2 regions of the Paenibacillus sp. VTT E-133280 genome follow, and region 1 is predicted to be linked to the other one. Evidence: riboswitches for the same ligand, from Rfam matches in the RefSeq annotation. Region 1 holds a riboswitch; the other holds the start of a gene.
What was found. Region 1 has a riboswitch for cyclic di-GMP ahead of CA600_RS00665 (NPCBM/NEW2 domain-containing protein). Riboswitches for the same ligand answer to the same signal wherever they lie in the genome.

Region 1 (8,220 bases):
TTTTTATCGCCAACTGTATTATCAACTTCAAAAAAACGCGGACCTTCAAATGCGAAAGATCTTCGAGACTCTAACTCGCTCTTCTTTCTATGACAATACCATCGTCATCTTTACTTCCGATCACGGAGATTTATTAGGAGCTCATGGCGATCTCCATCAAAAATGGTACTCTGCCTACGAAGAATTTCTACATGTCCCTTTTCTCATCCATAATAGACGCTTATTTCCCAAATCTCAGGATGCCCATGCCCTAACAAGCCATGTAGATCTGATTCCTACTATGCTGGGGCTCGCCAATCTGGACATCACAAACCTTCAGAGCCGTATGCAAAATAGATTCAGTGATGCCCGCCCTTTTGTGGGCCGTAATCTTGCACCTCAGATACTGGGGCACGATTCCTCTGCGATTGCTGATGCCCCCGTCTATTTCATGACCGACGATGATGTGACTCGCGGCCAGCATCAGACAAATCCCTTGGGAGAACCCTATTCCTCCGTCGTTCAGCCGAACCATATTGAAACGATTCTAACGTATCTCCAAAGAAAGGGTCGGACAGAGCTATGGAAATTTTCCCGCTATTTCGATAATCCTAAGTTTTGGAGTGAGCCCGGGGTACAGGATGTCACGCTCCAGCCTGTGGAGGGAAAACCCGGTGAATGGACTACAAAAGTTAAAACAGTACCCGTACCTGAGGAGTTTGAGCTCTACAACTTAACTGAAGATCCTTTAGAAGCTCGCAACCTTGCTCACACCACCCTAGCAACAGTGCAGAGCAGAAGTATTCAGCAATGGATGAACCATCTACTAGCAGAGCAGCGGAGCCAAAAGCGCTTAACGCCTACCCAGACGGCCACCAAATAAAAGTGAGGCTTATTAGATAAGCTCAATAAAAAACAGGCGAGTCATGGTTGAATACACCACAATTCGCCTGTTTTCCTGTGCCTATGAATTTAAGGATTATTAATAAAAGAAATCAATTGCACGAGATTACCTGCAACTTGATAAGTTACCCCTAGCATGTAAGTTCCCTTCTCTTCGTTCGATAGATCTAGGGTGAACACCTCTGGATTAGCTGCCCATTCATTCATATCAAACATAATTTCTTTAAATGTCCCAGTGTTTCTAACCCCTGCTGAACTAGGAATTACTTTACTGCCATCGAGCCCTTTCACCAGATTGGTCAATTCAACTACAGGACCCTCTAATTGTGCTATCTCAATCACTTGTGGGTCGGCCAATAAGCTAGTCAGTTTAGTCAATCCTTGTAGTGGAGAGAAATCCGTAATTTCATTTCCAGCAATATTAAGTGTTTCTAAGTTCTTAGCATACTGAAGACCTTCCAAAGATTTAGCTCTTCCAGTTACGCTCGTTAACGTCGTAAGTTTATACATGTCCCCTAGCGTTAGCTGTCCAGATACGCCTAGTGCGGCCTTGATTGAGGCACTTAAATATGGGTCTGCAATCGTGATTTCTTGCTTAAGGTCTATTTCGGTCAGACCCTCTGCTGCCTGTTGTAACGCCGCTACGGCTGCATCTACCTCACTTTGTGTGACCGAAGGATTAGCCAAAGCTGCTTCTGCACCCGAGAGACTGGCCGTAAACACCGCAATACTCTCGGCTGTGAAACCTTCAAGAGAAATTGCTTTCGCCACAGCAATCGCTTGTTCCAGATCTCCAGTGAATAGGTGATCTCCATTCGCGAAATGTAGTTTGGTCCCCCCCCATGTAGCATGGTCAGATCCGTTGCCATTTCCACCGTCTGTAACGACTAACTTCAGCTCTTGGGCTCCATTAACATCTAACTCGATAAATTTCTGTGGATCTCTGGAGTTCATAAGTCCACTATCAAACTTCTTCTCTCCATCGACGAACACTTCGAAGCTCACCGAACCAACCGTACCGTACATTTGCCGATCTACACCCACATAGGAAGTGAAGTAGTCCGCGTTCTTATCGCTTAGATCGTATACAATCGTCGAGTTGGAGTGCGCTCCAATCCCTCTCTCGTAAGACACCACTTGATTGCCCTTATCTGTTAATCTCAGCGTATTGGCACTAACAGATTTGTCCTTCAAAGGTGCGGTATAGCTGTTCTGAGTAGAGTTCCAGTCGTAATCCGTCAGATACGTAAAATCCGTCATGTCTACTACGGCTATAGTTCTAGTCTTCGTGGTCGTATTTCCATCACTATCGGTTACCATATAAGTGATCGGATACTTTCCAGCTTTGTTGAATTTAACCTGATCTTCACCCGTAACCTTTACTTGAGCCGTTAAGTCACCATCTTCTGAATCCGTTGCCGAATAGCTTTCGTTTATGGCTATGGCTTGCCCTACTTTGGTGGATACAGGTTTAGGGATCGTAAGCTCCGGCGTACTGTTCAGAATCATAAACTTCGCATCCGCGAAATCACCGTGATCTGATGCATTTCCGTTACCTGCATTATCTAATACCAATTTCAATTCACTTACACCCTTCACAGGGATTCGAGCTATTTTAGCTTCCGTGCCAAATTTCATCAGTCCGCTATTATATACTTCTGCCCCATCGGCAAAGATTTTGAAGATCACACTAGAATTATTTTGCTCTGGGATATTTCGGTCAACCCCTACATATGTTTCAAAATATTCGAAATTAGCACCCGCCAGATTATACACAATTTCAGAGTTAGCATGCGTTCCTAAGCCCTTCGTAAATTCTTTGGTTATGCCATTTACAAGTAGTTTAATCGGATTGTTAGAACTTGCCTTATCCTTACGAACCACATTATAATCCGTTCTTGCCGACTGCCAAGCTGTATCACTCAAGTATTTACTAGCGCTGTACACAACGATCTTTCGGGTCTGCACAGCTGTATTCCCATCCCGGTCTGTAACTGACAGTTCGACGGTGTAAGTGCCTGTTTTACTTGAAGTGAAACCATTCGGGTTTACCTCAACGGCTCCAATCAAGTTACCATCTTCCTTATCAACGGCTATGACATCAGTCAAAATATCAAATTCACTATTCAACTTAACGAAAGTTGTCTCTTCCGGCACTGTGATGGTCGGCTTACTTGAAGTATTCGTAAACTTCGCATCGGCCCATACCGTATGATCTGAAGCATTGCCATCTGTAGCATCTGTGGTAACCAGCTTCACTTCGCGCGCACCTGTCACAGGTATTTTCACCAATTCATGCTCTGTCCCTGCCCGGAAAACATCACTCGCGAATTTCTTCTCTCCATCTACATACACTTCAAAGGTTGCAGAGGATGGCTTTCCTTTCATCGCTTGATCGATCCCGATGTAGCTTTCAAAGAAGTCATAACCTATACCCTCAATATCATAAACAACTTCAGAGTTCGCATGTACACCGATTCCCTTGGCATAGGTTGCAGCTAGCCCTTGTCGAACAAGGCTGATGATTCCACCAGAAACGGCTTTATCTTTCTTTAATTCACCCCAACCAACAACGACTGACTTGGCATTAAGATCCGAAAGATAAGCATAGTCACTCGTTACCGTAACCAGTGTTGTTTTGGTTTCTGTAACCCCTTCGTTCTTCACTTCATACACCACTTCGTAGTCGCCTTTTTGCGTTACATCAACGGTATTTGCTTTCAGGGTGACATTAGCCGTAATATCGTTTCCTTGATAGTTAGTCGCTTTTACATAGTTCATCGGATCAAAAGCTTGATTAAGCTTTAACGTGATTTGATCTTCAACAGATAACGCTGGCTTGAAGGCTTTAACCTGTACCGGCTTCAGTGAGTTCAGCTTCTTATCATAACCAACGATCTTGTACGTATAATTGATGCTGTTATCTACATTCGTATCCACGAACTGGTCAGTCCCTGTAAACCCTACTAACTTATCGTCTCTATACACCTCATAACCTAAGAAATCTTTCTTAAGATCCGTATCCATACTGAAGCTTAGTGTGTTCGATTTAGCAGTAGTGTTAGGCGTGATATTAACCTTTATCGCAACATTCTTATCTGCTATTCCTGTTCCTTCATAATGAACCACTGAATTGTTTAAATACCAGAGCTTTTTCGGTGCTGGATATTTAGCTAACTTCACTTTTGTTTCAGGATTCACAGTGAAGCCATGTCTGGCAAAATAGCTACTTAAGTCTAACCCCAGCACTTCAGAGGAGAACTCCACCAAATACTGCTGCTTGGAATTGTCGCCGTTCGGAAGGGAGACCTTCCGCTCGCGGTACAGCTTGGTCAGTTCTGTCCAGTAACCCGGATGCGCCAATTCTAACTGCCAATAGGCACCAAGCTGTGCAAATAAGCCCTGCTGATTCATAACCACTTTATTTTCTTCGATTACATATTTATATATATCACTTTCAAAAGGAATACGAGTATCCATCGAGTCCGCATAGACTGACATCAGCATAGACACCATATTATTGGTTACTTCACCATATTCTCGTTCGCCCATCGCCAAGCGATGCCCTATTTCATGATTCAATCCCCAGCCTGGATAGACTTTGTTAAAATCACCTAACATTGTCCCCACGGTTCCAAGTTGTATCCCTGTATGGTCCCCCGCTGCATACATCGCACCATAAGGCTGCATCAATCGGATATTCTCACGAATTAGCTTGGCATCATGAATCACACTACTGCCATCCAAGCCATAGAAGTCAAAGATCGTCTTCATCCAAGTATCATAGCCGGTTACGGTACCCAGCGGATCATTTCCTTGCGTAATAAACATGTTATAAGCTTCTGTCGCAGTGCCTGTGAAAATAACATGATCGCTGACCATTTCCACCACATCAATGAGCTTGCGATCTTGAACATTCGGATGCGCTGCCTTATCTTCATCTATTTTTTGTTTATAGGTGGTTAAGAAGGCTTTGAATTGTTCAGGATCTGTAATCTTGGTCATCATAGGGATCTTGGTAAGCCCCTCGAACCGGATCATAGGTGCTTTACCTTGTTCCTCCGCTGTATATGGATTGACGATATACACTGTACCGCCCTTAGTCACTTCATGTGCATAATAACTATTCGTCGCAAATTCAGGAACGGTTATTGTGTTTTTACCTGGACGCAATTTCACACTGCTAGCCCAAACGTTCCAAGCCGCCTCTTGTTGAGAAAAGACTAAAGAAGGCAATTTATCGCTCGAAGCTGCGTCCACATAAACGTTGATCGTATCTCCAGGCATTGCAACGAGACCTGTAGGCTGGTTGTTCGTACCGAAACCAATTCTCAGGTTTTCTTGCGCATGCTTTTTCATATCTCCACGTTGTTCCGCCTCAATGATGGTGCCTTCGGTTTGAATTTCACCATTCACTAGCTTCTTAGCTAAATCCAAAGAATCTTTCAGGATTGGATAGAGCGGATGTACTTTTGCCGCTTCTTCTAATTCGTTGATTGCTTCGACGCTATTATAAGCAGGAACAACCGCACTCATCGTGCCATCTGTGAAAATACCATTTACAGCTTCACTTACTTTATCCTCTGTATAAAATCTAAATTCGGCTGCAAAGGGTCTGTTGATATTGGCTTTTGTGAACTTGAATTTCAATCTTTTAAACTTCGTAGGTTCAAATTTAAACTCCAGAAAGTCATTCGTACTAGTCGCGGTTCCGCTAGATACGAGCTGGAAGGTCTCTCCCTTACTTGTTTCTGATGCATAAATTTGAAAAGCCTCTGGGAAGCCTTTGCGGTTATCTCTAGCCAGGAAAGCCACTCTATCTAATACTTTCGCTTGCGCTAACTCAAACACAACTTCATTCGTGAAGCTGTCGTCATTGTTTTTATTGGTTTCCCAGTGTGTATTCGGTTGGTCATCGAGCATGTATTCCGGTTTCGTACCTGGGTAGCTTCCGCCGTTCACCGTTACTTTTGATACGTTTGAGTTGGGCATTCTATAAGCTTCGCTATAGGCATTTTCATATGCTGTACCATAGCCTTTTAGCTTCGAAACCTTAGCCGCTGTTGCCTCTATTTGATGATTCTCCAGAAGTACTTTTGCATTCTCTATATCTGCTTGAAACTGCGCGTACAGTGGATGTGTCTGCACTTCTTGTTCTAAAGCCGTTAATTTCTCCATCGTATTAAATGCTGCGCTAACTTGACTCAAGCTGTCATCTGTGAATAAATTTTTCATTTTAGCGGATACGGCATCTTCTTTGTAAAAAGAAAACTCAGCCGCACTCGCCCAATCTTGGTTAGCTTTTTTGAAGACAAATTTAAGTCTCTTAAAGGTTGCCCTGTCAAACTGCACCTCTACTACGTCACCTGCTCCGCCTTTATATTCTCCAGAGGATACTAGCGTATAATCGCCTGCATCCGTTGTTGAGCCATAAATATCAAATTCCTGGGCAAACCCCTTACCCTTTGCGCTGGATTGTCTTGCAGCATATACAATTCTATTTAATTCAGTGGACTCATTGAATACAAAGACAACCTCATTCGTAAACGTTGAACTATTCGGTTTGCCCGTTTCCCAATGCGTACTCATATCGCCATCAATAGCCTTAGCTATAGGTGAACCTGAGTAGTTACCACCGTTATTGGTAATGGATTTAATATTCGCAGGATTCATTCTAAAAACATCATTATAAGCGCCTAGGATAGCCTTGCCGTACAGATCAAACGGAATAACTGACGCATTGCTTATTAGGTCAGCCTTGCTTTGTACTACAGTGTTCACTACAGTTACCTTGCTTACATCACTTGCTAAAGCATAACCTGCCTCACTCGAAAAGCTAGCTAACATGGCTGCCGATGTAGCGATTGCAATCATTTTTTTCATCTTTTCTACCCCCCAGATGTAATATGAATCTCTTCAATGCCTAAAAATGGGCACAAAAAAAACTACCCCGAAAGAGTAGCTTGATTGCAGCTAAAGTTGCATAAAAATTAAGACTTAATTTTTATTAAACCTTAAAAACAAAAAGCGTTATACACTCTTTGGCAGCTGGCTGACAATAGTCGTGATAACCTTAGTCCCTATAGCTTTGCGTCCCTACATTTCCATAGGTTTGCCTATGAAGTTTCGATTACATTACAAAGGTTAACATAACTATGCATCTTATTGCATGATTATTTGGTATGAAATTGATATTTGATCGACATAGGTAATTGCAATCAATTTCCTCTAACTGATCGATATTATTTATCAACTGTCCCAGACGAAGAGTGATACTTTAGGACTGGAGGAGCGTTCAACCTCCAAATAGTCGCCGAAACCAATTCCACACATCACCTGTGATCGGAATTAACCCAAAGCCATGCTCGCCAACCGCGATTAGACCATATGCCCATTGTCCAATAGCTACGGCTCCCCCAGCAATCCGTCCTATGGCTACCGCTCCAAATGCCGTATCCCCTATGGCGACAGCACCCAACGCTTTTTCGGCTATCGCGATCGCTCCTACAGCCACTCCTGCAATAGCAATCGCCCCAGCTGCGAAGCCAAGCCAGCTAAGTGCTATCGCTCCAAGTGCTAACCACATTCCTAGTGATATTGCACCCACGGATAGAACCCCTACGCTTATCGCACCTATGGAAATCAAGCCTACAGCTATATCTCCAATAGCAATTAATCCAACAGCTGTCTTCACACGAGGTCTGCTGCCATAACCCTGACCAGAGTAGCGACCTAAATTGCTGCGAATACTTACCACTGGAAATGAGGGAGAAGGCCACTGATAATCAATCTCTCGCCCTTCCCAGCCCCTGGAATCTGCCCAACGTGTGATGTATTTATGCCATTCCATATTCATCCGACCCCCTTCTCAATTACCTAAATTGTACAGCCCCGGGGCTCACCTGTAATCAGACTCTGACCTGAATTCATCTCATCCTCTAGACGGAGATCTACTCATTAGGATCACTGTTTGGGAATAGGGTCAGGTTTTCCAAATAAATATCCCTGAAACAACTGATAACCACTCTGCTTAAGCCATTCAAAGTCCTCTCTAAATTCCACTCCTTCTGCTAAGGGAACGGATTGGATTTCTAATGCCTTTTCTAAAAACTGTTCTGCTACTTTCTGCTTGCTCGGATCACTAGACACACCCTGAACATATTTCATATCCAGCTTCATGTAATGGGGTTTAAGTGCCAATAACATCTCGATTGTGCTGAAGCCTTCGCCAACATCATCTAGAGCGTATTCAAATCCCCGATCCTTGTAATATGTCAAAATAGCTTTCAAATGAGCAAGGTCATCCACTTTCTCCGTCTCAACAACTTCAAAGACAAA
Region 2 (8,220 bases), on a different contig from region 1:
CTAAATATTTATAATGATCCCAGAAGGTTGTATGGATAATTAGACCACCAGTTTTTGCCTTGCGCATGAAGGGGATTGCGTAATAATTTGTGATCATTTGTGCTCTCACACCGGCATTAAACATATTGTCCCAATGAGCTGTAGGTAACTCCCAAAAAGGCTTCTGCTCAATAGTTAAATCATTGCCTCCCCATACATTGTTAACTAAGATATCGAGTCGCCCCTTCTCTTCAGCGATTTGACGGATCACTGCTTCTGTTTCCTGATCCTTCGTATGGTCACATCGTATTACCGCACCAGAACCCCCACTCTCTTTTATTTCTCTAAGTACACTATCTATACTCCCCTTAGTATGTTCTGTGGCGGATATATCTGTGGTCCTCCCTGTAATATAGACAAAAGCGCCTCTTCTTGCTAATTCTAAAGCGATTCCCCTCCCTGCACCTCTGCTGCTCCCGGTAACCAAAGCGACTTTCCCTTTCAATGTCATAGCCCTCAACCCTTTCCACATAAATTCGGATTTCAATATTCTGTGATCATTCCTTACGTTTTATAAGTATAGCCCGTATATATGACATCAACTGACATATATAATATAATCATGATTTAGAAAAGATTAATGGTGATCGTCCAATAATTAATTCGAGGAGGCACAATAGCCTAATGAGAGCCGACCGTTTGTTATCTATATTGCTTCTGTTACAAAATCGCGGAAAAATGACTTCTAGAGAACTGGCCCAAATACTCGAGATATCAGAACGAACTGTGTTTCGTGATATGGAAGCATTAAGTGCTTCAGGGATACCCATTTTAGCTGAACGTGGCCGTGAAGGAGGCTGGATGCTTACTGAAGGGTACCGAACCTCCCTAACGGGAATGAAGCCACAAGAGATTGGTTCACTGCTTCTGTCCACTGACGCATCTATATTGAAGGATCTGGGGATACAAGACGATTTCTCTTCCGCTGTTCTCAAACTAGAAGCTGCATCCTCACACCGAACTAGTAACCCAGCACATCACCTAAGCGAGCGTATTCATATTGATGGTGCTAGTTGGCATCCTTCAGATGAGACTTATCCGTTCCTTTCTGTACTGCAGGGAGCACTTTGGGAGGACCGTAAAGTTAAAATCACTTATCTCCGGAGTAATGAGACTACAGTCCGTTTCATTGATCCTCTTGGGTTGGTTGCAAAACGCGGTGTATGGTATGTCGTAGCCAAAAGCGAGGATGAACTAAGAACCTTTCGTGTGTCCAGATTAGTTAACGTTGTGGAGACTCATGAGGGGTTTAAAAGACCTGATGACTTTGATTTAAAACAGTACTGGGAAGAGTCCACCATGGCCTTTAAAGCAGCACTGCCAAAGTATCAAGTAAAGCTAAGGGTTAGAACATCTGTCTTAAAAGAATTACAGCGAGAAAGATTCGTCTCTGTCCAATTGATAGAGCCAACCAGCAATGCAGAGTGGGTGAACGTAGATGCCGAATTTAATACGATCGAGTCTGCCTGCCGGATAATCCTTTCTTTTAGTCCCTCAGTTATTGTACTTTCACCACAAGAACTTTTAGAGATGGTAAAGTCTGCTATCACAAAAATTTCCGCTATTTATGAGGATTTTTGACACGAAATCTAAAGAACTACTCCTAAAAGAAGATTTATGTCAGTTCTTACTATAGACCAATCACCTTTAAATCCCATATAATAACACCAATACATAATATTAATAAGGAGGACATTATACCAATGAACTGGATGCATAAACTTCCGTTAAAACAAAGAATTGTTGCCGGATGTTATCTCATTGCCGCACTATTTGCCATTCCTGTTTTAGTTACTTTTATGATCTTAGGCAACATTATTTTGGGTATTGTTCTAATCGTTGTTCTTGCTGCTTTAACTTTACCCGTGGCCCGCTTTATCGAGAGAACGCTTACATCTTCTTTTGATGACATCGCGAATGTATCTCATAGTATTTCTAAAGGGGATTTTACTAGTAGAGCTGACGAGAACGGGTCTATGGGGGACGTAAGTCGTTCCTTTAATACTATGATTGACAAGCTCAAGAAGATTTTGACAGAAGCATCGCAGATCACGCGCCAGGTTATGGATGCAAGCCGTGGAATCGAAGATAAGAATCAGAACTTGAAAATTGTCATGGCACAGGTAGCCTCTTCGTCAAATGAGCTAGCTCTTGGGGCAAATGAAATATCTACGGATATCGCTGAAATGACAGAATCTATTAAAGATATTGAGAATAAAGTCTCCAATTATACGAACTCAACGAAAGAAATGAACAGACGTTCAATACATACATTAGAACTAGTTGAACAAGGGCGCCAATCCGTAGATACTCAAGCTGAAGGCATGCGCAAAAACATCCAGGCTACTCAAAAAGTAGCGGATACTATCGAGGCCTTGTCTCATAATGCTCGCGGAATAACGATGATCACAAAGACCATCACTGAGATCGCTGAACAGACTAACCTGTTATCGCTGAATGCCTCCATCGAAGCAGCACGTGCCGGAGAACATGGTCGAGGATTTGCAGTAGTCGCACAGGAGGTCCGTAAGCTTGCCGAAGAATCAACGGCTTCAACAAAGGAAGTCTTTGGTTTAGTTCGGAGCATTGAAACTGATATTAAACAAGCGATTGACAATATCGCTATCAACGAAGAAGTCGTACAGGTACAGAATGAGATGATCACTCAATCTGCTCATATCTTTGCTCAAATTGTACAAAGTGTGCAGTATATTACCGAGCAGATCTCTTCCTTCTCTTCTGAAAGTGATCTTATGCTGGAAAGTGCCTTGAAAATCTCAGGTGCAATAGAAAATATATCTGCAATCACTCAGGAAACTGCTGCTGGCACCGAAGAAGTATCGGCTGCAATGAATGAACAAATTAATGCCCTGCAGTCCGTCGCAGAAGAAACTGAGAAAATGACACAGGCCGTATTTAATCTACAGAAAACGATCCATATCTTCAAGTTTTAAACAACTTGCATAACGAATAAACCAAGCCATAAACCGTCCTCTAAGTTTGTCTTAGGGGACGGTTTATTTTCTATTATTTCATAGGTTTGACAAGACTTTCGTCAAAATTCGAGTTAATTTGCGATAATATATTGACAAAGGATGATCCCAAGGAATATATTGTAAAGGAAAATTCTTCTTATAAATTTTAAATTAATATAGGCAAAATCTTCGAAAGAGGATGACGCAAAACCATGGATCTACAGCCTCATTTTTACTCTGAGGCCATGATTGCCAGGTTGCTAAGGACCCGGGACGGCTGAACTATTGTTCAGTCTTTACGGCGATTTACGCCACCAACCTGTGCCCTTTTTCGGAGCACAGGTTTTCTATTTTTGAGTTTATTGATCAATCAGAACACTTCGAAAGATCAATAACATAATAAATATTAATCAACTTGTGAGGTGTATCTTTTGAAGACAGTCGCAGATTATATGGCGGAAGCACTACGTAACCTCGGAGTGACCCATTCTTTTGGGATCATTGGTAAATCGATTTGTCCCGTAGTTCTTAAGATGGTAGACTATGGTATTGAATTTATTCCAGGGAGACATGAATCCAGCTCCGGATTCGCAGCAGCTGGATACGCGCTGAAAACTGGTAATCTAGGCGTAGCATTTGGTACTTCTGGTCCAGGCGGAACTAACCTACTTACAGCAGCAGCACATGCGAAAGCCAACAACTTGCCAGTGCTGTTTATTACGGGCCACCAATCTATTAAAGAGCTTGGAATCCCCCAATGTCAGGACTCTTCCTCTTACTTAGCTGATTTAGCGGAGATGTTCAGACCTGCCACCTTGTTCAGTAAACTTATTGAACGCGGTGATCACTTTAGTACTATTTTTAATCATGCGATTTCAATTGCTCTTAACCAACGTGGGCCTGTTCATCTTTGTGTGCCGTTTGATGTACAGACAGAAGGATTGGAAGAGTGCAATATTGTAATTCCCGAACGCGAATCTCTAGTAAGTCTAGCGAATATCGACAGAGTAGTTGATGCTATCAATGCCTCAAAGAATCCTTTGATTATTGCGGGTAAAGGGGTCAATCGATCTGGGGCGCATAGCCAGCTTATTCAGCTCGCTGAAACTTTTAATATACCAGTAGTAACATCACCTGGTGGTAAAGGGGCTATGGTTTGGGATCACCCACTCTATCATGGTCCTATTGGTGTTGGAGGTTGCACCCACGGGGATGACCTGTTGAATAAAAGTGATCTATTTATAGTTCTAGGATCACGATTAAGTGATATGACCGTCTGTAACCTAAAACGGGAGAATCACCCGACAACATTAATTCAATTTGATATTGATCCGACCTTTGTTGGAAAAATCTTGTTCTCCAAAACGATACCAGTCACTGGTGATCTACGTGATAACCTAGTGTGCTACCTAAATCATATTGATCCTAATCATATTACTAAACGTGAAGCTATCCCTTATGTAGATTATTCAGAAGAGCTTCCCAGTCTGAAGAATCTTTCCCTTGCGTCTATTATGAGCACGATGAGTGATCTGATTCCTGACAATAATACAGTATTTGTTGATGACGGCAGTCATGGATTCAATGCTGCTAAATGGTACAAGGTTAAGAAACCAGGCAGTTTTGTATTTGATGCTTATTTTGCTTGCATGGGTAATTCTATCGGTATGGCTATTGGTGCAAAGGTTGCAGCTCCTGAAGAAACTGTCTTCTGTATTACAGGTGATGGCTGTTTTATGATGCTAGGTACAGAAATAAACACCGCCGTCTGCAAAGATATCCCTGTCATCTTTATCGTAGTAAATAATAAGCAACTCGATATGGCGCTTAAAGGGATGGAAAAAACTACTGGCCGTATTGATGGAACGATATACGAAGTCCCAATGGACGTTGTGAAATTTGCCGAGTCTCTAGGAGCGACAGGCTACAAGTGTGAGACTGCGGAACAATTCTCGACTGCAATTAAGGACGCCGTTGCTCTTAACCGTGTTGCAGTTATTGAATTATTAACAGACCGTGATGAAGTCCCTCCGACTGCACACCGTACTTTGAACCTAAATTAGGAGGCTCACTATGAAAGATAATGTTAACAGTGGTCTGAACCACTTCACGAATCTCTCAGGAGACTATGGCGCTAAAGCACTAGCTCCGATTAAGGAACATTTCCCTGACTTGGCAGAATTCATCATGGGTAATGCGTATGGAGATATTTTTCAACGCAATACCATTGAAGCTGACTGGAAGGAAGTCTCTGTTATTTCTGCTCTAATTGCAATGGGCCAGTTCGATCAATTAGGAGTTCATTATGTTATGGCTCTTCGTGTAGGAGTTACTGTAGAACAGCTCAAAGGGATTCTACTACACTTAGTACCCGCTATAGGGGCACCTAGAATCATCACAGCCTTTAATATTCTTCTTGAAACCATAGAAGAGATCCAATAAATAATAATTCGACATAAATATACACATTTCGTCTTTATTATTGTGATTTAAGAAGATAGATTACTATAGGAAAGATCGAACGTGGAGATAAAGTTCTGTCCTGGACAGTGGGCGCTGGATGGAAAAACGTAACATTTGTTATTGAATATCAAGCGTTACAACATAAAAAGCGGCAGGCCAAGGATTAACCTTATGGTATTCTCCCCTCATGGTTGACAGTGAAAAAAGAGCACATGGTATCATGTGTTTAACACAGTCGACCGGAGGGGATTTTTCATGGCTAAAAAAGGGCAGACGTTTACGAAGTATTCAGAAGAGTTGAAGAACGAGGCGGTTCGACTTCACTTAGAGGAACATATGAGCTATTCACAGATTCTAGAAAAACTCGACATCAAGAGTGATGCTCAGTTGGTGAGGTGGATACGTAAATTTAAAAGTGGGGAGACCTTCGAGGACCGACGCGGAAAAGGTGGAAGGAAACATTTTGACAGTAAAGATGAAGAAATCGCGTATTTGAAGGCACAGGTCGAATACTTAAAAAAGCTCAATCCCAATCTACATGGGGAGGGAAGTTGGATACAAATACCCGGTGCCAATCCATTCAAGAAATGAGCGAGCGATACCCCATTGTTTGGTTGTGCAAACTGGCTGGATTGTCCCGGGCTGCATACTACAAATGGAAAAAGACCTCTGACCTGCGGGAAGCACGCCAAGAGAAGGATGCGAACCTTAAGGAACATATCTTAGCCATTCATCGGCTACGTCCTGCCTATGGCTATAAGCGAATGCGTACAGCGCTTCGCAAAGAGGGGTTTCCCGTAAACCATAAGAAAGTTCGCAGGTTGATGAGAGAGCTAGGCATCCAATCGGTGATACGCAAGAAACGCCCGTTTGCCGGGCGTAAGCCTTCTGTCTTATTTCCAAACGTACTCAACCAGGAATTCACAGCCCACGCTCTTCAGCAAAAGTTAGTCACGGATATTACCTATATCCGTACAGGCCACGAATTTGTCTACTTATCTGTAGTGATGGATCTGTACAACAACGAGGTTGTGGCTTGGAGAATCTCTGTCCGTAATGACTTGAAGCTAGTGGTAGATACTGTGAAATCTCTTCAAGACTCAAAGGCTCTGCTGCACTCTGACCAGGGCTTTCAGTACACGACTCGGACGTATGCCCAGGTTTTAGAGGACAAGGGTTTGGTCGGTAGCCACTCCCGCCGGGGGAATTGCTACGACAATGCTTGTATAGAGTCATTCTTCTCTCACCTAAAGACCGAAAAATTGTATTTGGAGAAACCCAAGAATCTTGAAGATGCTGAACATTTGGTTAAGGAGTACATCCTTTATTACAACAAGGAACGCTTCCAGAAAAAACTCGGCGACCTGTCTCCGGAAGAGTACCGGAACCAGATCGCCGCTTAAAAGGCTTCTTTTTTACTGTCTACTTGACGGGGCTATGACCACTTAGCTTGCCGCTTTTTATGTTGATCTGGTCTTTAGGACTCGCTAGCAAAGAATAACCCCTTTTCAGTTAGCGCACACCTTATTTCATCAAGCCCTTTTGGTCCCATCCCATGGAGTGCCCGAAGTGCAGGCTTTGAAAGTCCACTCGGTAGATCAGATTCTGTTCCGTTAACCATGGACATATGCATCTCCCTGATTACTGATATCTTTCATGTTTTTCCCAACCCATGGTACGCGCTACAGCGTCTTTCCAGGCGTTGTAACGTCGTTCACGCTCATCTATACCCATTTCAGGTGAAAAAACCCTCTCAGCTTTGTTAAAGCTTTCTAGTTGTTCTCTTGTCCAGACTCCTGAGGTTAATCCAGCCAGAAGTGCTGCCCCCAGCGCAGTCGTCTCCGCATATGTAGTTCGAGTCACTTCACTCCCGAGGATATCAGACTGGAACTGCATCAGCAAATCATTACGAACAGCTCCCCCATCTACACGAAGTCCGGTCAATGGCATGCCTGCGTCTTTTTCCATCGCCCCAATTACATCTCTAGACTGAAATGCTAGCGACTCTAACGTTGCTCGTACCAAATGTGCCGAGGTCGTCCCTCTTGTCAGACCGAAGACTGCTCCACGTGCGTACATATCCCAATAAGGTGCACCTAGTCCAGTAAAAGCAGGAACGACCACAACCCCTTCGCTGTCCTCCACTTCCCGCGCTTTGTCTTCTGAGCCTGCTGGCTCCGCTATGAGGCCTAGCCCCTCCTGAAGCCATTGTACAGCCGCTCCGGCTACAAACACACTGCCCTCGAGTGCATAGTAGAGTTCATCCCCCATTCCCCAAGCTACAGTGGTCAACAATCCATGACTGGAGACTACAGCTTCTGTACCTGTATTCATTAGAATAAAGCATCCAGTTCCATATGTGTTTTTGGCACTTCCGGGTTCAAGACAAGTATGTCCAAACAAAGCAGCCTGCTGATCTCCCAATACAGAGTGAATAGGTATTTCTGCCCCGAACCACTGCGCATCTGCTGCTCCAAATTCACTACCGGACATTCTCACTTCCGGCAGGATGGAGCGGGGTACACCAAGCTCTTCCATCAGCTCTTCGTCCCAGCAGCGCTTATGTAGATTATATAGCATTGTACGCGAAGCATTAGTTACATCAGTAGCATGTACAGCTCCACCAGTAAGCTTCCAGATTAGCCAGCTGTCTACGGTCCCAGCTAGTAGATCGCCATTATTCCCCCGCTCTCGTGCGCCGTCCACATGATCAAGAATCCAGGAGAATTTAGTTGCAGAAAAA

Region 2: it holds a riboswitch for cyclic di-GMP, as region 1 does, so the genes downstream of both, CA600_RS10205 (thiamine pyrophosphate-binding protein) here and CA600_RS00665 (NPCBM/NEW2 domain-containing protein) in region 1, are expected to answer to the same signal.

The regions. Positions count from the first base shown of each region.
Region 1 is NZ_NFUX01000001.1:148,341-156,560, forward strand. It holds gene CA600_RS00660 (sulfatase-like hydrolase/transferase) at 1-862, shown strand, start outside; gene CA600_RS00665 (NPCBM/NEW2 domain-containing protein) at 952-6,765, opposite strand; cyclic di-GMP riboswitch class I at 6,923-7,009, opposite strand; gene CA600_RS00670 (hypothetical protein) at 7,178-7,732, opposite strand; gene CA600_RS00675 (EAL domain-containing protein) at 7,846-8,220, opposite strand, start outside.
Region 2 is NZ_NFUX01000017.1:50,265-58,484, forward strand. It holds gene CA600_RS10190 (SDR family NAD(P)-dependent oxidoreductase) at 1-490, opposite strand, end outside; gene CA600_RS10195 (helix-turn-helix transcriptional regulator) at 664-1,620, shown strand; gene CA600_RS10200 (methyl-accepting chemotaxis protein) at 1,743-2,993, shown strand; cyclic di-GMP riboswitch class I at 3,184-3,279, shown strand; gene CA600_RS10205 (thiamine pyrophosphate-binding protein) at 3,437-5,077, shown strand; gene CA600_RS10210 (carboxymuconolactone decarboxylase family protein) at 5,088-5,456, shown strand; one part of gene CA600_RS10215 (IS3 family transposase) at 5,733-5,991, shown strand; one part of gene CA600_RS10215 (IS3 family transposase) at 5,991-6,880, shown strand; gene glpK (glycerol kinase GlpK) at 7,119-8,220, opposite strand, start outside.